One region of the Cupriavidus sp. DB3 genome, then DNA from elsewhere that is predicted to be linked to it. Evidence: predicted binding sites of a transcription regulator. Region 1 holds the regulator's gene; each other region holds the start of a gene.
The links. The regulator FNR, encoded in region 1, switches genes on or off when oxygen is low (the NO sensors DNR and NnrR bind a similar motif). The targets are predictions, from matches to a motif close to TTGATNNNNATCAA.
Positions count from the first base shown of each region.

Region 1 (6,462 bases):
GCCTTCGGGCCGTGCGCCTTCGGCTCTGGCGCCGGCTTGGTGGCCGACGTTCTGGCTCGCATTCTGGCCGGCATTGCCGCGGCCGCGGCGCTTGCCGGCGTTCTCGCGCGGCGCCTCGCCTTCGGCGGGCTTGGCGCGCCTGCCCCGTCCGCCTCGCGATCCGGGCGCGGGGGCCGCCGTGGCGCCGCCGGTGCCGCCTTCTGGCTGCACCGCCGCGCCGGCATCGCCGGCCACGGGCTCGGCGGCATCGCGGTCCTGCGCCGACTGGCGGCGCGAGGCCACCAGATTGCGCAGGCCACGGCGCAGGCCCTTGCGGCGCGGCGCGGCGCCCTCGGCAGGCGTCTCAGCCTCGCGCACGTCTTGATCGATAGAGTCGGACAAAGTATTCACACTCGCTTGTTGCATCTGGTCTTAGTTCGGGACGCGCGTGCCATGCTCGTCGGCATCGCGTTCATCGAGTTGGGGCGCGTCGGCGTCGGCCTGGCCGGCGGACTCGCCGCCAGCTTCGGCGGCTTCGGGCGCTTCGGCGGCTTCGGGCGCTTCGGCGCCTTCGGCAGCGTCGGTGGCCTCGGCAGCGCCGGCGGCATCCTCGGACCCCGCCGCCGCGGCCATCGCGGGGGCTTCGGCGGAGTCATCGGCATCGGCCCGTGGCTGCCCCTCGCCGGACATCTCAGGGGACCCTTCCCCGGTGGCCACGCCGGCCGCGGCTACATCTTCGGCGAGCGCCACATCCTGGGGCGCCTCATCGGCGGCATCGGCTGCATCAGCTGAATCAACTGCATCGGCACCATGAAGCCCTTCGCTCCCATCCGCCGTAGGAACCGCAGCGGCGTCGATGCCATCGGCCTGCGCCACGCCTTCCGGCGCCGCGGCAAATGCCTCTTCGTCGACGCCGGCCGCGGTGGCGACCTCTTCGAAATCGATGGCGCCCTGCTTCAGCAGCGCCTCCTGGACCTGCGCCTGCGGATCCTCCAGCGGCGGCAGTTCGTCCAGCGTACGCAGCCCGAGGTCGTCGAGGAAGGTCTTGGTGGTCGCGTACAGCGCCGGCTTGCCGGGCACGTCGCGATGGCCGATCACCTCGATCCAGCTGCGGTCCTCGAGCTTCTTGATCACTTCGGTGCTGACCGTGACCCCGCGGATTTCCTCGATATCGCCGCGCGTCACCGGCTGGCGATAGGCGATGATGGCCAGCGTCTCCATCACCGCGCGCGAGTATTTCGGCGGCTTTTCCGGATTGAGCCGGTCCAGGTATTCGCGCATCGCCGGACGGCTCTGAAAGCGCCAGCCGCTTGCCAGCGCCACCAGCTCGACACCGCGCGGCTCCCAGTCCTTGCGCAACTCCTCCAGCAGAACACGGATCGTGTCGGCGCCGACGTCGTCGGCGAACAAGCGGCGCAGATCGGCGACGCGCAGCGGCTCCTGCGCGCAGATCAGCGCCGTCTCGAGGACGATTTTCGCCTCTTGGGTATTCATGTTGTGGTGTGCGGCCTGTCTTTGCATCTGCGTCCGTGACACCCGGACGCGCTGGAGATTGGTCGATTCAGCGGCGCGCGTTCCGCTTCAGGGACGCCTGCCGCCATTCATCGCGCTGCCGACCGGGATGCTTGCCGCATCGGGTCCGCGCGCTTCTCATCGGTGCATCGATTGCCGGTCCGGTCCGGCAGAAGATCGTCCGCCCGTCTCCCGATATCGGTCGGCGGAAGGACCAGCGCGTCGCGCCGTCTCCCCTGTTGCGGCCGACACGCCCGGGCGGTCGTGACCGTCCGGATTGCGAGACAACTTGGTCATGGCCTGGCGTGCAGCCTGTCGGGCCCCTCGCTGCCACGCCGCTGGCCGGTATTCTTGGCCGATGTCGACACCGGATGTTCTAGCCGGACAGTGCGGGGAGGGAGATGGGTATGGAAACCCATGAGTGCCGTGACAGACGCCTGGAACAAGCGCGACCGGGCGACCACGACACCTGCGCGAAAGCGGCCCGGTCGCCGTGGCTTCCCGCGATTGTATGGCATTCCCGCGCCGGCCTGCAACCGCGGGCTTGGGACGCAGGGGCCGGCCCGCCATCAGAGGGTCAGGCAGAAGCCGTGCGCGGCCAGCGTTTCGGGCAGCATCGCGGCCCGCGCGAGACCGGCCGCGCCGAACAGCGCCACCGCCGCGCCGACCCCGCGGCGCACCCACGCGCGGCGCGCCAGCACGCGCAGGCCGGCCGACAGGCTCGACAGCATCAGCAGATTGGGCAGCGTACCGAGACCGAAGGCCAGCATCACCAGCGCGCCCGACGCCGCGCTGCCGGCCAGCAAGGCCAGCGCGAGCGCGGCGTAGACCATGCCGCAGGGAACCAGTCCCCACGCAAGTCCGGCGGCATAGCGGCGCAGCAGACGCCGGCTGGTGCCGTGCGGAACCGGCCCCGCGTCCTGCCGCGCGATGGTCCTTCCGCCCCAACGCGCCCAGGCTGCCGCCAGACGCCGCGCCACGGCGTTCACACCCGGCGCCTTCCCCACCAGTTGCGCGCCGCCCAGCGTCCATAGTCCGGCAAGCAGCAGGCTGGCGCTGCCGACCGCGAACAGCGCGCGCTGCACGGGCAGATACTGCGTCTTCCACGCGGTCGCGCCCACCGCGCCGAGCAAGGCGCCGAGCATTGCGTACGCACTCAGGCGCCCGGCATGCAGCACCAGCAGTTCGCGGACCCAGGCCGCGCGGCTGCGGTACAACGACACCGGCGCGGCCCGCCGCGCGTCATCGCCTTCGAGCACCAGCGCGATGCCGCCGCACATCGCCGCACAGTGGACACCGCCCAACAGCGCCAGCAGAAACACGCTTGCCAGTACGCCGATTGCCATCTCACGCTCCCCTCGACGGGGAGCAGCACGGTAGAATGCCCGCACGCTTGACGCCCATCGCGATGCCGATGGCAACTCCCTCCTTTCGCGCGGATTCCAATTGCTGAACGCCATCCCCCTCAACGACCAATCGACCCGCTGCTCCACCTGCTCGCTGGGGCAGCTGTGCCTGCCGATCGGCATGTCCGCGCAGGACGTCGAAAAGATGGACACGCTGGTGCAGGAACGCGTGCGCGTGCGCAAGGGCGAATCGCTCTATCGCCTCGGCGATCCCCTCGACGCGGTCTATGCGATCCGCTTCGGCACGCTGAAGACCCACGTGACGATGGAAGACGGCCGCGCGCAGATCACGGGCTTTCATCTGCCGGGCGAAGTGGTCGGCTTCGATGGGCTGACCGAGATGCGGCATGCGTCGGACGCGACCGCGCTCGAAGACACCGAGGTCTGCGTAGTGCGCTACAACGAGATCCAGACGCTGTCGGCCTCGTTGCCGTCGCTGCAGCACCAGTTCATGCGGCTGATGAGCCGGGAGATCACGCAGGACCAGATGATGCTGATCACGCTGGGCTCGATGCGCGCCGAGGAGCGGCTGGCGGGCTTTCTGATCAGCCTGTCCGAGCGCCTGTCGGCACGCGGCTATTCGCCGTCCGAGTTCGTGCTGCGCATGAGCCGCGAAGAAATCGGCAGCTATCTGGGCCTGAAGCTCGAGACCGTCAGCCGCCTGTTCTCGCGCTTCGCCGAAGCCGGGCTGATCCAGATCCGCCAGCGCCACGTCAAGCTGGTCGACATGGACGGCATCCGCCAGCTGCTGGGAAAGACGGCCTGCTGAAGCCCGCGCGGCGATGGCGCTGGCGGCCGCCATCGCCCACATTGCCCGCTTTGCCCCCATTGCCCGCTTTGCCCCCGTTGCCAGCTTTGCCCCCATTGCGCGCTTCGCTCGCATCGCCGGCTTCGCCATCGCCCTACTCCAGTTCGTCCGCCGCCGACATCGGCGACGACATCGGCGCCAGGATCGACGCCGGCAGCATGCAGAGCGTCAGCGCGCTGGACAGCGCGCACACCGCCCACGCGACGGCGAAGCCGATCGTATAGACCGCGCCGTGCGACAGCTCGAGCGGCCGTCCGAAGACCCGCAGCTCGCGCGGATCGATCAGCGAGAACACCAGCACGAAGGCCACGGCCGCGCCGACGAAGGCGGGCCACAGCACCCACATCAGCCAGCGCGCCTTCATGGCCGCGCCACCGCGTGGGAATTCACTGCGTCGCGCGCGTGCCGCGTGGCGACCGCCGCTGCGGCCGTCGTTGCGGCCGCCGTTGCGGCCTCCGTTGCGGCCTCCGTTGCGGCCTCCGTTGCGGCCGCCGTTGCAGCCGCGGTTGCAGGCGCCATTGCAGCCGCCATCGCAGCTGCCGGCGTCACCGCCCCCGCCGGCGTCGCCGCCTGCCGGATCACCAGCCCCTGACGCACCACGCCGTCGACGATGGGCCGATCCGCGTGCTGCATCGCGACCCAGATCGTCACCGCGCAGCCCATCATCGCCAGCGCCGGGCCGCTGATCAGCAGCCACGGCCACGGTTCCTTCCACCACGGTTTGCATTGGGACATGTCGATGCCTCGTCAAGGTTGGTCGGGAATGATGAAACGGGTGGACTGCCGCACCTGCACGCCACTGGTGTCCGTGCCCGTACCCGTGCCCGCGCCGGCTTCGGCCCGCGCGCCGCTGACCACGATGTCGACCACATGGGTGCCCGACGCCGCCTGCTCCAGCGGCACGCGCAGCCGCAGCGGCAGCAGCCGGTTGGAGGTTGGTGCCAGATGGCCGGCGCCGCGCTCGTACTCGACCGACAGTCCCGGCAATCCCGGACTTTCCGCCGCGATGGCGATGTCCATCTCGCCTTCGGTGGTGTTGATCAGCTGCAGCCGGTAGACGTTTTCGATCCAGCGCCCTTCCACTTCGCGCGCCAGCGCCTGGCGGTCGCGGATGATGTCCACCTTCAGCGGCGTGCGCACCGCCACCGACCAGACGAAGCCGCCGACCAGCGCCAGCCACAGCACCGCATACAGCACGATGCGCGGGCGGATCACGCGGCGGCGCGCGTTGGCCGCCGACAACGCGCGCCGCATCGCGTTCTCGGACGTATAGCGGATCAGCCCGCGCGGATAGCGCATCTTGTCCATGACCTGATTGCAGGCATCGATGCACGCGCCGCAGCCGATGCACTCGTACTGGAGCCCGTCGCGGATGTCGATGCCGGTCGGGCAGACCTGCACGCAGATGCTGCAGTCCACGCAGTCGCCGATGCCCAGCGCGCGCGGGTCGGCCTTGCGCGAGCGCGAGCCGCGCGGCTCGCCGCGCTGCGCGTCATAGGTCACCACATAGGTGTCCTTATCGACCATCACGCTCTGGAACCGCGCATAGGGGCACATGTACTTGCAGACCTGCTCGCGCATGAAGCCGGCATTGCCCCAGGTGGCGAACGCGTAGAAGCCGATCCAGAACGTCTCCCACGGCCCGGTCGACAGAGTCAGCACCGCCCTGCCCAGCGCATCGATCGGCGAGAAGTAGCCGACGAAGGTGAAGCCGGTCCACAGCGCGATCGCGATCCACAGCAGATGCTTGGTGGCCTTGACGCGCAGCTTGCGCGCGGTCCAGCGCTCGCCGTCGAGCCGGATGCGCGCGATGCGGTCGCCCTCGACCTGGCGCTCGATCCACAGGAAGATCTCGGTATAGACGGTCTGCGGACAGGCATAGCCGCAGAACAGCCGTCCGGCGATCGCGGTGAACAGGAACAGCGACAGCGCCGAGATCACCAGCAGCACGGCCAGGTAGATCACGTCCTGCGGCCACAGCACCAGGCCGAACAGATAGAACTTGCGCGCGCCCAGATCGAACAGCACCGCCTGGCGGCCGTTCCATTGCAGCCACGGCGTGCCGTAGAACACCAGCTGCGTGGCCAGCACCATCGCGACGCGCCAGCTGGCGAACGCGCCGGTGACGGCGCGCGGATAGATCTTGCGCCGGACCTCGTACAGCGAGGCCTCGGTCGAATCGATGCCGGGGGCGTTCATGGCTGTCCTCGCAGTGGCCGCATGGCTGACCCGTTGCCGCAAGCGATGTCCATCACCGCCCCGCGGCCGGCATCGTGCCGGTGTCGGCGGACAAGCCCCACACATAGGCGGTCAGCATGCGGATGCGCTCGGGGCTCAGGATGTCCTCGTGCGCGGGCATCCGGTTGTCGTGGCCCTGCAGGATCGCCTTGACGATATTGGCCTCGGCGCTGCCGTGCAGCCAGATCTTGTCGGTCAGGTTGGGCGCGCCCAGCGCCTGGTTGCCCTTGCCCGTGCCGCCGTGGCAGGCGACGCAGGTCGTCTTGAAGACCGGCTCGCCGCGAGCCGCGCGGATCGGGTTGAAGGCGAGCCCCGACAGCGAGCGCACGTATTGCGCGACATCGCCCGCGGCCTTCTCGTCGATGACGGCGGCGAACGACGGCATCACGCCATGCCGGCCCTTGGCGATGCTCTGCATGATGGTGGCGGGGTCGCCGCCATGGAGCCAGTCGCGGTCGGTCAGGTCGGGAAAGCCGCGGCTGCCGCGCGCGTCCGACCCATGGCACTGCGCGCAGTAGT
Region 1 is NZ_JAIZPL010000006.1:81,224-87,685, reverse strand. Features, by position in the region: gene rluB (23S rRNA pseudouridine(2605) synthase RluB) at 1-405, opposite strand, end outside; gene scpB (SMC-Scp complex subunit ScpB) at 412-1,473, opposite strand; gene K7G19_RS19585 (sulfite exporter TauE/SafE family protein) at 2,061-2,837, opposite strand; gene fnr (fumarate/nitrate reduction transcriptional regulator Fnr) at 2,938-3,666, shown strand; gene K7G19_RS19575 (hypothetical protein) at 3,800-4,069, opposite strand; partial or broken gene K7G19_RS19570 (lipoprotein transmembrane) at 4,252-4,440, opposite strand; gene ccoG (cytochrome c oxidase accessory protein CcoG) at 4,453-5,904, opposite strand; gene ccoP (cytochrome-c oxidase, cbb3-type subunit III) at 5,957-6,462, opposite strand, start outside.

Region 2 (6,462 bases), on a different contig from region 1:
CGCACGCGCGCGCTGTCCGAGTTCAAGGCCGGCACGCTGCGGCTGCTGGTGGCGACCGACATCGCCGCGCGCGGCATCGATATCGATCAGCTGCCCCATGTGGTCAACTTCGACCTGCCCAACGTGCCGGAAGACTATGTGCACCGGATCGGCCGTACCGGCCGTGCCGGCGCCGAGGGCGAGGCGGTGTCGCTGGTCTGCGTCGACGAGCATGGCCTGCTGCGCGACATCGAGCGCCTGATCAAGCGCCAGCTCGAGCAGATCGTGCTGCCTGGCTTCGAACCGGATCCGACCATCGCCCCCGAGCCGATCCAGAAGGGCCGCCAGGCGCGCGGCCAGAATGGCGGTGGAGGACGGGGACGTCCGCAGGGGAATGGCGGGGGCAATGGTGGCGGCAGGCCCGCTGTCGGCGCGCCCTCGGGCGAGCGCCGGGCGGAAGCCCGGCCGCCGCGCCAGCCGCGTCCCGCCCGCCAGCCGCAGGAGGCCGGCGCCGCGCCCCAACGCAATGGCAAGCCCGGCGGTCAGCGCAGCGGTCAACCCAGCGGGCAGCCCAAGGGCGGTGCCCGCCCGGCTGGCAACGGCGAGCGTTCGCAGTCGGCACCGCGCGCGGCGTCCGAGTCGAATGGTCCCTCGCGCAACCGCCGGCCCGGCCCGCAGGCCGCGCTGCTCGGCGGACAGCGCTCGCGGCAGGGGTCCTGACGCGCGCGGTGTCCTAAGCTAGCGCTTAGCCATGGTGACGTCGCCCGATCCCGCCGCCTCGCCGGACATTCCGTTCGCGGGGCTGACACCCGACCTGATCCTCGATGCGCTCGAGGCGGCCGGCTTCATGCCGGACGGCCGGCTGCTGGCGCTGAACAGCTACGAGAATCGAGTCTGGCAGGTGGGGGTCGAGGACGGCGCGCCGATGGTGATGAAGTTCTACCGGCCGGGGCGCTGGAGCGATGCCGCCATCCTCGAGGAACATGCCTTCGTGCGGCAGCTTGCCGAGGCCGAGATCCCGGCCGTGCCGCCGCTCGATTGCGGCGGCAGCACGCTGCTGTCGCATGGCGGCTTCCGCTTCGCCGTGTTCCCGCGCTGCGGCGGCCGCGAGCCCGAGCTCAACCGGGCCGATACGCTGACCTGGCTTGGCCGTTTCATCGGCCGCATCCACGCCGTCGGCGCGACCCAGCCCTATGTCCACCGGCCCGCGCTCGATGTCGAGACTTTCGGCGTGGCGCCGCGCGACTGGCTGCTGGCACAGGATTGCATTCCCGCCGATCTGCGGCCGGCCTGGCAGGCCGCCGCCGATCTCGCCATCGAGGGCGTGCGGCGCTGCTACGAGCGCGCCGGCGACGTGGCGCTGCTGCGGCTGCATGGCGACTGCCATCGCGGCAATCTGCTGTGGATCGAAGCGGATCTGGCCCGCGGCGGCAGCACGGGTCCGCATTTCGTCGATTTCGACGACAGCCGGACCGGCCCGGCGGTACAGGATCTGTGGATGCTGCTCGAGGGCGACCGCGCCTCGATGCAGAGCCAGCTTGCCGATATCGTGGCCGGCTACGAGGATTTCGCCGAATTCTCGACGCGCGAGCTGCATCTGGTCGAGGCGTTGCGTACGCTGCGGCTGCTGCACTACAGCGCCTGGCTGGCGAGCCGCTGGAACGATCCCGCGTTTCCGGCGGCGTTTCCGTGGTTCGGCACGGCGCGCTACTGGCAGGACCGCATCCTCGAATTGCGCGAGCAGATCGCGCTGATGGACGAGCCGCCGCTGTGGTCCAGCTGAACGGCTGACCGGGCAACTGTCCCGGGCGCCGCGGCAGCTCCCGGTCTTACTCCCACTTCTACCTTTGAATGGCCCCGCGTCGGGCCGTCAGGCCTTGTCCGGTGCCTTCACCAGGATGACCGGGCACGACGCGTGCGCCACCACGCGGCCCGCGACCGAGCCGAGCACCGCATCGAAGAACGATCCGCGGCCATGGGTGCCGATCACGATCGCATCGGCGTTCACCGATTTGGCCAGCGCCACGATCCGGTCCGGCGGAAAGCCGCTCAGCGCATGCTTTTCCACGCGCAGCTGCGCGGCGCCCAGGATGTCGCACACCGAGCGCATCGCCTTCTCGCTCTCTTCACGATGCCAGTCGTCGATCGCGTCCTTGCTGACGAAGGCGCGCACCTGTCCGGTGACCTCCGGGGCGACGTGCACCACATGCACGGTCACTTCGCCCTGCAGCAGCTTCCCTTCGACGATAAAGCGGGCGGCGGCGTCGCTGAAGGCGGAGCCGTCAGTGGCGAGCACGATATGGGTCATGGCGAGGGTTCTCCTATCACGGGCCTTGCAGGCGTTGTCGACGGCCAGGCGGTTCGGCGGCGCCTTGCCTGGCTGAATTCATGATGGCAGCTAGGCGGCGATCTCGCCATGATTCCGGTCAAAAACTCGGCACTTGGCCTGCCTTCATGCCCGTCTCGGCACTTATTGCGACAGCAGCAGCCCCGTAAAGGTGACCAGCCAGCCACTGGCCAGGCAGGCGCCGATCCACGCCGCGACGATCAGTGCATTGTCTCGAAGGCTCATCGCTTGCTCCTTCATTCCTTCCTTCATCCCGTCCTTCATTCGCCGATCGGCGCCGGATAGTCGGCACGGGAGCGCGCGCCCTCGCTGAAGACGTCGTGCGTGCGTGCGCCCTCCGCGTAGACGTCGAAGGCGCGCGCGCCCTCGGCGAAGCGGTCCACCGCGCGGAAGGTGTAGCCATAGTCGTCGCCGGCATGCGACCCGCGCACCGGCGCGGCGAACACGCTGTTCAGCGACAGCAGGGCGGTACCGGCGATGGCAGCGCTGAGAACCAGGCGGGCGGTCGTGATCTTCATGATTTTCTCCAGTTGTTGAATTTTTGAGAATCGTTTTGCTTGGGGATGTCGTCAGCCGATGGGAGAAGAATAGGCTCACATCCCGGAGGCAACGCGCGACCGCCTCGTATCAGTTATTCAAAGTTTTTAACAATGCGCATGCTTGTGCGGGCCCGGCGTGGGCGCTGCTCACTCCGCGTGCCGGCGCGCATCGCATAGGCTGTTGCTCGCACTTTCGATTCGGAGGGCCGAAGTGCGTGCCGGGAACCGTCGTTCCTTGTCCATTTCCTTCATTTCCGGACGCCCCGCTTGATAGGCTTCGCTCTCCCCACGCAGACCAACCTTTCATTGCGCTTTATGGCCCACCAGTTCGATTCGCAACTCGACGTTTCCATTCTTTCCGTCCTGCTTGACGACGGCGGTCCCCGGCGCTGGATGAGCACCCAGGACGTGGCACGCGGCCTGGCCGCCCTGGAGGTGGCCGAGCCGCCCGCCGAGGTGCTGCAGCAGCGCCTGGTGCTGCTGGTCGCCGACGGCTCGGCCGAGTGCCGCGCGGAAGGGCGCGGCCTGATGTGGCGCCGCGCCGAATGTGCCGGCAAGGTGCTGGCCAACGCCGATACCTGGCTCAGCGACGAAGAGGCGCTTGCCCTGCAGGTGCTGAAGCGGTTCGCCGGCCGCCAGATCACTTCGGTGATGGCGACCCTGCTGCGGCCGTTGTTCGATGCCGCCGAGTCGCAGCTGCGGCGGCGTGGCCGCGAAGGCTGCGCCGGCCGGATCGCCTGGCATCGCAAGCTGTCGGTGGTCGAACGCAGCTCGCCGCTGGTGCCGCCGCGGCTGCGCGAGACCGTGCTGCTGCCGGTACTGACCGCGGTATTCGAGGAGCGCAACCTGGAGGTCGTGTATCGGCCGCGCTTCGAGCCCGAGCGCAAGCGCGTGCTGATGCCGCTTGGCGTGGTCGAGAAGGCCGGCATGGTGTACCTGGTGGGCCTGGAAGACGAGGACCCCGCGCCCCAATGCCTGCGGCTGGACCGGGTCCATGCGGCGCACGCGCTGAAAGAGCGCTTCATTTACCCGGACCATTTCTCGCTGGCCGACTATGTGGAAGAGGCGGCCGAATTCGGCCTGCACGCGGACGGCAATATCAAGCTGGCGGTCCGCTTCGCCAAGGGCTGCGGCGATATCGTGCGCGATGCGCCGATCTCGCCCGACCAGACCGAGGAGATCGGTCCGGACGGTTCGCTCGTGGTCCGCTGCACGGTGGAGATGGCCGACTGGCTGGTGCGCTGGCTGCGCTCGTTCGGTCCGCAGGCCGAGGTGCTCGAGCCGGTCTCGCTGCGGCGCGCGCTGGCGCACGAGGTCAAGACGATGGCGCGGGCTTACTGCAGGAGCTGAGCGGGCTTGGGGAAGGGGGCGGGAAGGAGGGGCTGGGAAGGAGGGCTGGGAAGGGGGGCTGGGAAGGGGGGCGATGGATCGGCTTCCGATCCGCCCCCGCGTCGCGGCGCCGGCACGGCGGCAAGCCGCGACGCCACCAAACCCGTGGCGCAACTCCCGCGGCACCAAAACAAAAAGGGGTCAGCTTGCGCTGACCCCTTCGAAATACTGGTGGCGAATCAGGGACTCGAACCCCGGACCTGCGGATTATGATTCCGTCGCTCTAACCGACTGAGCTAATTCGCCGACGAAGACCGCCATTATACGGGCCGTTGGATCGCTGTCAACACTTTTGTACGGGCCCTTGCATCCGGTTCTGCCGGCGGCGGCGGCGGATGCAGCTATCCCACAAAAAAACCGGCGGCCCTGCCGGACCGCCGGTTTCGTCTCCGTTTCGCCGCCGGCACGGGAGCCGGCGTGGCGCGATGCGGATATCAGTCGTTCGCGTAGATATCCACGTCCTTGGTCTCGCGGATGAACAGCGAGCCGATCACCAGCGTGATGCCGGCGATCACGATCGGGTACCACAGGCCGTAGTAGATGTTGCCGTTCTGCGCGACCAGGGCGAACGAGATGGTGGGCAGCATGCCGCCGAACCAGCCGTTGCCGATGTGGTAGGGCAGGGACATCGAGGTGTAGCGGATGCGGGTCGGGAACAGCTCGACCAGCATCGCGGCGATCGGACCGTAGACCATGGTCACGTAGATCACCAGGATCACCAGGATCACCAGCACCATCACCGTGTTCATCTCGGCGGGGTCGGCCTTGGTCGGGTAGCCGGCCGCGGACATCGCCCCGGCGACCTCCTTCTTGAAGGCGTCGATCCTGGCCTTGCTCTCCGGCTCGAAGCTATGGCCCTGCGGCACCAGCGACGCGTTGAAGGACTGGATCTCGCGATCGCCGATCTTGACGGTCGCGGTGGTCCCGGCCGGCGCCTCGACGACTTCGTAGCTGGCCGACGACTGCGCCAGCGTGCGCTTGGCGATGTCGCAGGAGCTGCGGAAGTCGATCTCGCGGGCGATCGGGCTGCCCTGGAACGAGCACTGCTTCGGATCGGCGGTGACGACGATCTGGGCCGACTGCTGAGCGCGCTCCAGCGCCGGGTTGGCGTAGTGCGTCAGCGCCTTGAACAGCGGGAAGTAGGTCAGCATCGCCAGCGCGCAGCCGGCCATGATGATCCACTTGCGGCCGATCTTGTCCGACAGCGCGCCGAAGAACACGAAGAACGGCGTGCCGATCACCAGCGCGCCGGCGATCAGCAGGTTGGCGGTCTTGGCGTCGACCTTCAGCACCTGCGTCAGGAAGAACAGCGCATAGAACTGGCCCGTGTACCAGACGACGGCCTGGCCGGCGGTCAGGCCCACCAGCGCCAGGATCACGATCTTCAGGTTGCGCCATTGCGCGAACGATTCGGTCAGCGGCGCCTTCGAGGTCTTGCCCTCCGACTTCATGCGCTGGAACGCCGGCGATTCGGCCATCGACAGCCGGATGTAGACCGAGACGCCGAGCAGCACGATCGACAGCAGGAACGGAATGCGCCAGCCCCAGACCTCGAAATCCGGGCCGGTCAGCTGACGGCACACCAGGATCACGATCAGCGACATGAACAGGCCCATCGTCGCGGTGGTCTGGATCCACGAGGTGTACGAACCGCGCTTGCCGTGCGGCGCGTGTTCGGCGACGTAGGTCGCCGCACCGCCGTACTCGCCGCCGAGCGCGAGGCCCTGCAGCATTCGCAACGCGATCAGGATGATCGGCGCGGCCCAGCCGATGGTGGCATAGCTGGGCAGCAGGCCGACGATGAAGGTCGACACGCCCATGATCAGGATCGTCACGAGGAACGTGTATTTACGTCCGATCATGTCGCCGAGGCGGCCGAACACCAGCGCCCCGAACGGCCGCACGATGAAGCCGGCGGCAAAGGCGAGCAGCGCGAAGATGAAGGCCGAGGTCGGATCCAGGCCGGCGAAGAACTGCTTGGCGATGATCGCCGCCAGCGAACCGTACAGATAAAAGTCGTACCACTCGAATACCGTGCCGAGCGACGACGCGATGATGACTTTCCTCTCCTCGGCCGTCATCGGGGTGTTCTGCGCGCTGCCTCCGGGCACCGCGACATTCGGGGCATTAGCCATTTTGTCTCCTCCTACTGTTCAGGGGTCCTTCGCACGGCCGCGCAAGGCAGGCGGACACGCCGCGTTCCGGCGC
Region 2 is NZ_JAIZPL010000003.1:362,591-369,052, forward strand. Features, by position in the region: gene K7G19_RS11265 (DEAD/DEAH box helicase) at 1-699, shown strand, start outside; gene K7G19_RS11270 (serine/threonine protein kinase) at 731-1,762, shown strand; gene K7G19_RS11275 (universal stress protein) at 1,850-2,287, opposite strand; gene K7G19_RS11280 (hypothetical protein) at 2,587-2,844, opposite strand; gene K7G19_RS11285 (YafY family protein) at 3,259-4,215, shown strand; tRNA gene K7G19_RS11290 (tRNA-Met) at 4,424-4,500, opposite strand; gene K7G19_RS11295 (MFS transporter) at 4,689-6,389, opposite strand.
Region 2: a site for FNR is predicted at 2,396-2,409, ahead of K7G19_RS11275 (universal stress protein). Genes of this name have one in related genera too.

Region 3 (6,462 bases), on a different contig from region 1:
TCGCTGAACCCGGCGATCGATATCGGCCAGGTCGAAGGCGGCTTCATCCAGGGCATGGGCTGGTTGACCACCGAGGAGCTGTGGTGGAACAAGGACGGCAAGCTGATGACGCATGCGCCGTCGACCTACAAGATCCCGACCGTCAACGACTGCCCCGAAGTGTTCAACGTGCGGCTGTTCGAGAACCGCAACGCCGAGGACAGCATCCACCGCTCGAAGGCGGTCGGCGAGCCGCCGCTGCTGCTGCCGTTCTCCGTGTTCTTCGCGATCCGCGACGCCATCGCCAGCCTGGGCGGCTATCGCGTCAACCCGCCGCTGGATGCGCCGGCGACCGCCGAGGCGATCCTGAACGCGGCCGATGCCGTGCGTCAGGCCGCGGCCGCGTGATCGCGGTCCCCGACGGCACGAAAGCGATCATGCAGGACGCTCCGCTCAAGCCCTTCCGCTTCGCCGATGCCGCCGCCCTGGTGCGCGCCGGCGTGCCGGTGGCGATGGTGACCATCGTCGAGGTCAAGGGCTCCGCGCCGCGCGAGCCCGGCATCCGCATGCTGGTGACCGGCGACGACCTGATCGGCACCATCGGCGGCGGGCATCTGGAATGGCGCGGCATGGCGATCGCGCGCGAGATGCTCGATGCGGCCGCGCGCGGCGAGGCCGCTTCTCTCGCGCCCGATGCCACGCGCCGCGTCGTGCGGATTCCGCTCGGGCCCGCGCTGGGCCAGTGCTGCGGCGGCGTGGTGCAGCTCGGCTTCGAGCGGCTTGGCGCGGCCGATCTGGAATGGCTCGACGCGGTGGAAGCGGCCTTTGCCGCGCGCCGCACCGTGACGCGCACGGTGCCGGCCGCCGGCCCGGTGCGCCATGCCGTCGACCGCACGCCCTTGCCGACGCTGCCCGCCGTCACGCTGCACGAGGACGGCAGCTGGACCGACCTGCTGGCCCCGGACGAGATGCACGTGGTGCTGTTCGGCGCCGGCCATGTCGGCCATGCGCTGGTCAAGGTGCTCGGCACGCTGCCGTGCACGGTCCATTGGGTCGACGAGCGCGACACGCTGTTTCCGGCCGGCCTGCCCGGCAACGTGGTGGCCGAGGCCACCGATACGGCCGAGGCGGTGGTCGATCACGCGCCGCCCGGCAGCTACTTCCTGGTGATGACGCACAGCCATGCGCTGGACCAGGCGCTGTGCGAACGGATCCTGCGGCGCACCGACTTCGCGTACTTCGGGCTGATCGGCTCCAAGACCAAGCGCGCCCGCTTCGAACACCGGATGGTCGAGCATGGCATCGACCCGGCCGCCTTTGCGCGGATGACCTGCCCGATCGGCGTCGCGGGCATCACCGACAAGGCTCCGGCTATGATTGCAGTTGCCATCGTCGCCCAGCTGCTGCAAGTGCGCGATCAGCGCCTGGCCGCGCTGCGCTCCGACGCACCGGCAACGCAGCGGGACGGCGGGCAACCGGGCGAAGGCGATAGCGACAGCGGCAGCCCCGCCCACCGGTAACCGCGCCGGCCTTCTGCTCGAACCCGAACAGCATGCCGGCATAGCAAAAAAGGATCCCCCCATGACGCTCGACGCCGCGCTCGCGGAACGCATCCGCCGCACTCCCAAGGCCGAACTGCATGTGCACATCGAAGGGACGCTCGAGCCCGAGCTGATCTTCCGGCTCGCGCAGCGCAACCAGGTCAAGCTGCCCTACCCCAGCGTCGAGGCGCTGCGCGCCGCCTATGCGTTCACCGACCTGCAGTCCTTCCTCGACATCTACTATGCCGGCGCCAGCGTGCTGCTGACCGAGGAAGACTTCTTCGACATGACGATGGCGTACGTCGAGCGCGCCGTCGCCGACAACGTGCGCCACGCGGAAATCTTCTTCGATCCGCAGACGCATACCGCGCGCGGCGTGGACATCGAGATCGTGATCGACGGCATCGCCGACGCCCTGGCGCAGGCGCGCACGCAGTACGATTTCTCCAGCAGCATGATTCTCTGCTTCCTGCGGCATCTGTCGGAGGAAGACGCGTTCGCCACGCTCGAAGCCGCGCTGCCCTATCGCGACCGCTTTATCGGCGTCGGCCTCGATTCGTCGGAGCGCGGCAATCCGCCCGAGAAGTTCGCGCGGGTATTTGCCCGCGCGCGCGAGCTGGGCCTGCATCGCGTGGCCCATGCCGGCGAGGAAGGCCCCGCCGACTATGTCCGCGACGCGCTCGACATCCTGCAGGTCGAGCGGATCGACCACGGCGTGCGCGCCATCGACGATCCGGCGCTGGTCGAGCGGCTGGCGCGCGAACGCATCGCGCTGACGGTCTGCCCGCTGTCGAACCAGAAGCTCAAGGTCTATCCGGACCTGCGCGACCATTCGCTGAAGAAGCTGCTGGATGCCGGCGTCGCGGTGACGATCCATTCGGACGACCCGGCCTATTTCGGCGGCTATATGAACGCCAACTGGGAAGCGACCTTCGATGCGCTGCCCCTCGATGCCGCCGACGCGCACCGGCTCGCACGCAACAGCTTCGAGGCGAGTTTCCTGCGGCCGGCCCTGAAGGCCGAATACCTGACCGAGGTCGACCGCTTCTGGCAATCGGCCAGCCCCACGACGCCGGCAAGCGCCGCGACGGCTTGACGCCGTTGCGGCCTTGACCGGCGCAACATCGGGCCGGCGCCCCGCGCCGGCCTTCTCCAACCCCACGACCATGAACCAGACCACCAGCTCCTCTTCCCCGACCGGTACCACCCGCGCCATCCGCGGCCGCGTGCTGCATTTCCTGCGCGACCCGCAATTCCATGATGACGCGTATCAGTATTGGGAAGACGGTGTGCTGCTGGTCGCCAATGGCCGCATCGCCGCGGCCGGCCCCTACGCCGAACTGGCGCATTCGATTGCCCCGGACACCGAGGTGATCGACCATCGCGGCAAGCTGATCGTGCCGGGCTTTATCGATACGCACGTGCACTACCCGCAGACCGACATCATCGCGTCGCCGTCGCCGGGCCTGCTGCACTGGCTCGACACCTATACCTTCCCCGAGGAGCGCCGCTTCGCCGAGCCCGAATACGCGGCCGCGGTGGCCAGCTTCTTCGCCGACGAGCTGCTGCGCAACGGCACCACCAGCGCGCTGGTCTGGAGCACCGTGCATGCCGCCTCGGCCGACGCGCTGTTCGCCCAGAGCCATCGCCGCAATCTGCGGCTGGCGACCGGCAAGGTACTGATGGACCGCCATTGCCCGGACTTCCTGCGCGATACCGCGGAATCGGGCGCGCGCGAATCGGCCGATCTGCTGTCGCGCTGGCATGGCAAGGGGCGCCTGTCCTATGCGATCACGCCGCGCTTCGCGCCGACCTCGACCGAGGCGCAGCTGGCAGCTTGCGGCGAGCTGGCGCGCGCCTACCCCGATGCGCTGATCCAGACCCACGTGGCCGAGAACCGCGACGAGGTCAAATGGGTCGCGGAGCTGTTCCCGCAGGCGCGCAGCTATCTGGACGTCTACGATCGATACGGCCTGCTGCGCCCGGGCGCGTTCTACGGCCATGCGATCCATCTGGATGACGACGATCGCCGCCGGCTCGCCGATACCGGCGCGGCCGTGGCGCACTGCCCGACCTCGAACCTGTTCCTCGGCAGCGGCCTGTACGACTTCCACCAGTCGGACGCGCATCGGCTCAATCTGACGCTGGCCACCGACGTCGGCGGCGGCACCTCGTTCTCGATGCTGCGCACGATGAACGCCGCGCACAAGGTCGCCCGGATGGGCGGCTACCACCTGACCGCGCTGCGGATGTTCTACCTTGCCACGCGCGCGCCGGCCGATGCGCTGGGCTGGGGCGACCGCGTCGGCAGCTTCGCGCCGGGCAACGAGGCCGACTTCATCGTGCTCGACCCCGACGCCACGCCGCTGCTGGGCCGCCGCAGCGCGCGCTCGGAAACGCTCGAGGAGCAGCTGTTCGCGTTTGCGATGCTGGGCGACGATCGGGTGATCGACAGCGTCTACGTGATGGGCGAGCGGGCGGGCGTCTAAGCGCCTCGCCAGCCCCGAACGGCGCCGGACAGGCCGCGCAGGCGGTCCGGCGCCGTGGCTTGACCGCGGTCAAGGCGGTTGTCATCGATCTGCATTACGCTGGCCCGCGCCATTCGACAATGCCGATGCCAAGATGACCACACCCGCCTCAGCCGTTGCACCCGTCTCGCCCGTCTCGCCCGTCTCGCTCGTTTCCCCCGCCCCAGCCGTTCCCGCGGCCTCGGCCGTTCCGTCCGCCGATGCCGATGGTTCCGGCCATCCGCCCGCGCCGCTGTCTGCCGACGCGCCGCTGCCGCCGCGCAAGATCATCCGCGGCTGGCTGATTCCGCTGTCCGAGCGCAGCACGCCGCGCGCGCTGCTGCTGTTCGCGCTCGACGCGACGCTGTTCATCGCCGCCCTCGCCGCGCTGGTCGTCGCCCCGCACTGGCTCGCCAAGCTCGGGCTCGGCGTGCTGGCCGGCGTGCTGATCGCGCGCCTGTTCATCCTCGGGCACGATGCCTGCCACCAGAGCCTGACGCCGCGCCGCGGCCTGAACAAATGGCTGGGCCGGATCGCCTTCCTGCCGTCGCTGACGCCATACAGCCTGTGGGAGGTCGGGCATAACGTCGTCCATCACGGCTATACCAACCTGAAGGGCTTCGACTTCGTCTGGGCCCCGTGTTCGATGCAGGAATACGCGGCGCTGCCGTGGTGGCGGCGCGCGCTCGAACGGCTGTACCGCAACGGCCTGGGTGCCGGGCTGTATTACCTGATCGAGATCTGGTGGCTGAAACTGTTCTTCCCCAGCCGGCGGCAGATGGCGACGCGCCGCAAGATCTTCCTGTTGGACTGCCTGCTGGTGGCCGGCTTTGCGGCGCTGTGGATCGGCTCGCTGGTCTGGCTGGCGCTGGCGACACAGCAGTCGGTCGCGCTGCTGCTGGTGGCCGGCTTCGCCGTGCCCTTCCTGGTCTGGAACGCGACCGTCGGTTTCGTGCTGTACGTCCACCATACCCATGAGAGCGTGGCCTGGTACGACAGCAAGACGATGTGGGCGCGCGCACAGCCCTTCGTCTCGACCACGGTCCATCTGCGCTTTCGCCATGGTGTCGGCACCCTGCTGCACCACATCATGGAACACACCGCCCACCACGTCGACATGAGCGTGCCGCTGTACCGGCTCAAGCGGGCGCAAGCGCTGCTGGAGCAGGCGCTGCCCGGCCGCATCGTGGTGCAGAACTTCTCGTGGCGCTGGTATTTCGATACCGCGCGCCGCTGCAAGCTGTACGACTTCCAGGCGCTGTGCTGGACCGACTTCCGCGGCCGCCGCACCACCGCGCCGTCGGCGGTGCCGGCGTAGTGGGCGCGGTGTTGGCGCGGCCCGGGCGCGGTGTTGGCGCGGTGTTGGCGCGGTGTTGGCGCGGTCCGGGCTCGGTCCGGGCGCGGTCCGGGCGCGGTCCGGGCGCGATCGGTGCCCAGTCCGAGGCCGGTCTGCGCCAGATCTTGGCGCGATCCGGTGCGTCACAGGCTAGCCGTGGTATGGACGACCGCCTCGCAGACTGGCTATAATCGCGCTTCCTCATTGGGGAGTAGCCGCCCTGCCGCTCGGCACCTAGCCTGGCGACAGGGGCGTACGTCAACAGACTTGACCGCTCGCGGTTATGGCGTGCGCAGCTTCGGAACGGTGCAATGCCTGTTCCAGGGCCTGGCGAGACCGATGACGTCGTTTTTCGGCTGGGCCGGGGAAAACGCACGTCATTGGCATCTCGCGATGCGTCCGGCCCGCTGCTCCGATAACAACGAATGGAATCCCTGCTCGTCTCGACCGGTATCGTCGCCCTCGCGGAAATGGGCGACAAGACTCAGCTGCTCTCGCTCATCCTCGCTGCGCGCTACCGCAAGCCCATCCCCATCATCCTCGGCATCCTGATCGCGACGCTGGTCAATCACGGCCTGGCCGGCGCGCTCGGCGGCTGGATCACGCAAATGGTCGGCCCGGCGCTGCTGCGCTGGATCCTCGGCCTGGGCTTCATCGCGATGGGCGCATGGATGCTGATCCCCGACAAGCTCGACGAGACCGAAAAGCCCAAGGCAGTCAAGGGCGCGTTCGGCGTGCTGTGCGCGACCGTCGTGGTGTTCTTCTTCGCCGAGATGGGCGACAAGACCCAGATCGCCACCGTCGCCCTCGCCGCCCGCTTCAGCACCGATATCCTCGCCGTGGTCGCCGGCACCACGTTCGGCATGATGCTGGCCAACGTGCCCGCCGTGCTGCTCGGCGAACGCTTCGCCCACCGGCTGCCGATCCGGCTGGTCCACCGCATCGCCGCGGCGGTGTTCGTGGTGCTGGGCGTGGTGGCGTTGATGGATATCGCGCGCTAGAACGCCCACCAGCCGCACCCAAAAAGCAGCCGCCCATAAAAAAACGGGGCTTTCGCCCCGTTCAAACCCTCGCCGGTCCGGTACTGCGGTCGCCGACT
Region 3 is NZ_JAIZPL010000007.1:292,961-299,422, forward strand. Features, by position in the region: gene xdhB (xanthine dehydrogenase molybdopterin binding subunit) at 1-387, shown strand, start outside; gene xdhC (xanthine dehydrogenase accessory protein XdhC) at 417-1,499, shown strand; gene K7G19_RS22335 (adenosine deaminase) at 1,561-2,616, shown strand; gene guaD (guanine deaminase) at 2,687-4,009, shown strand; gene K7G19_RS22345 (fatty acid desaturase) at 4,143-5,345, shown strand; yybP-ykoY riboswitch at 5,558-5,738, shown strand; gene K7G19_RS22350 (TMEM165/GDT1 family protein) at 5,789-6,364, shown strand.
Region 3: a site for FNR is predicted at 4,069-4,082, ahead of K7G19_RS22345 (fatty acid desaturase). Genes of this name have one in related genera too.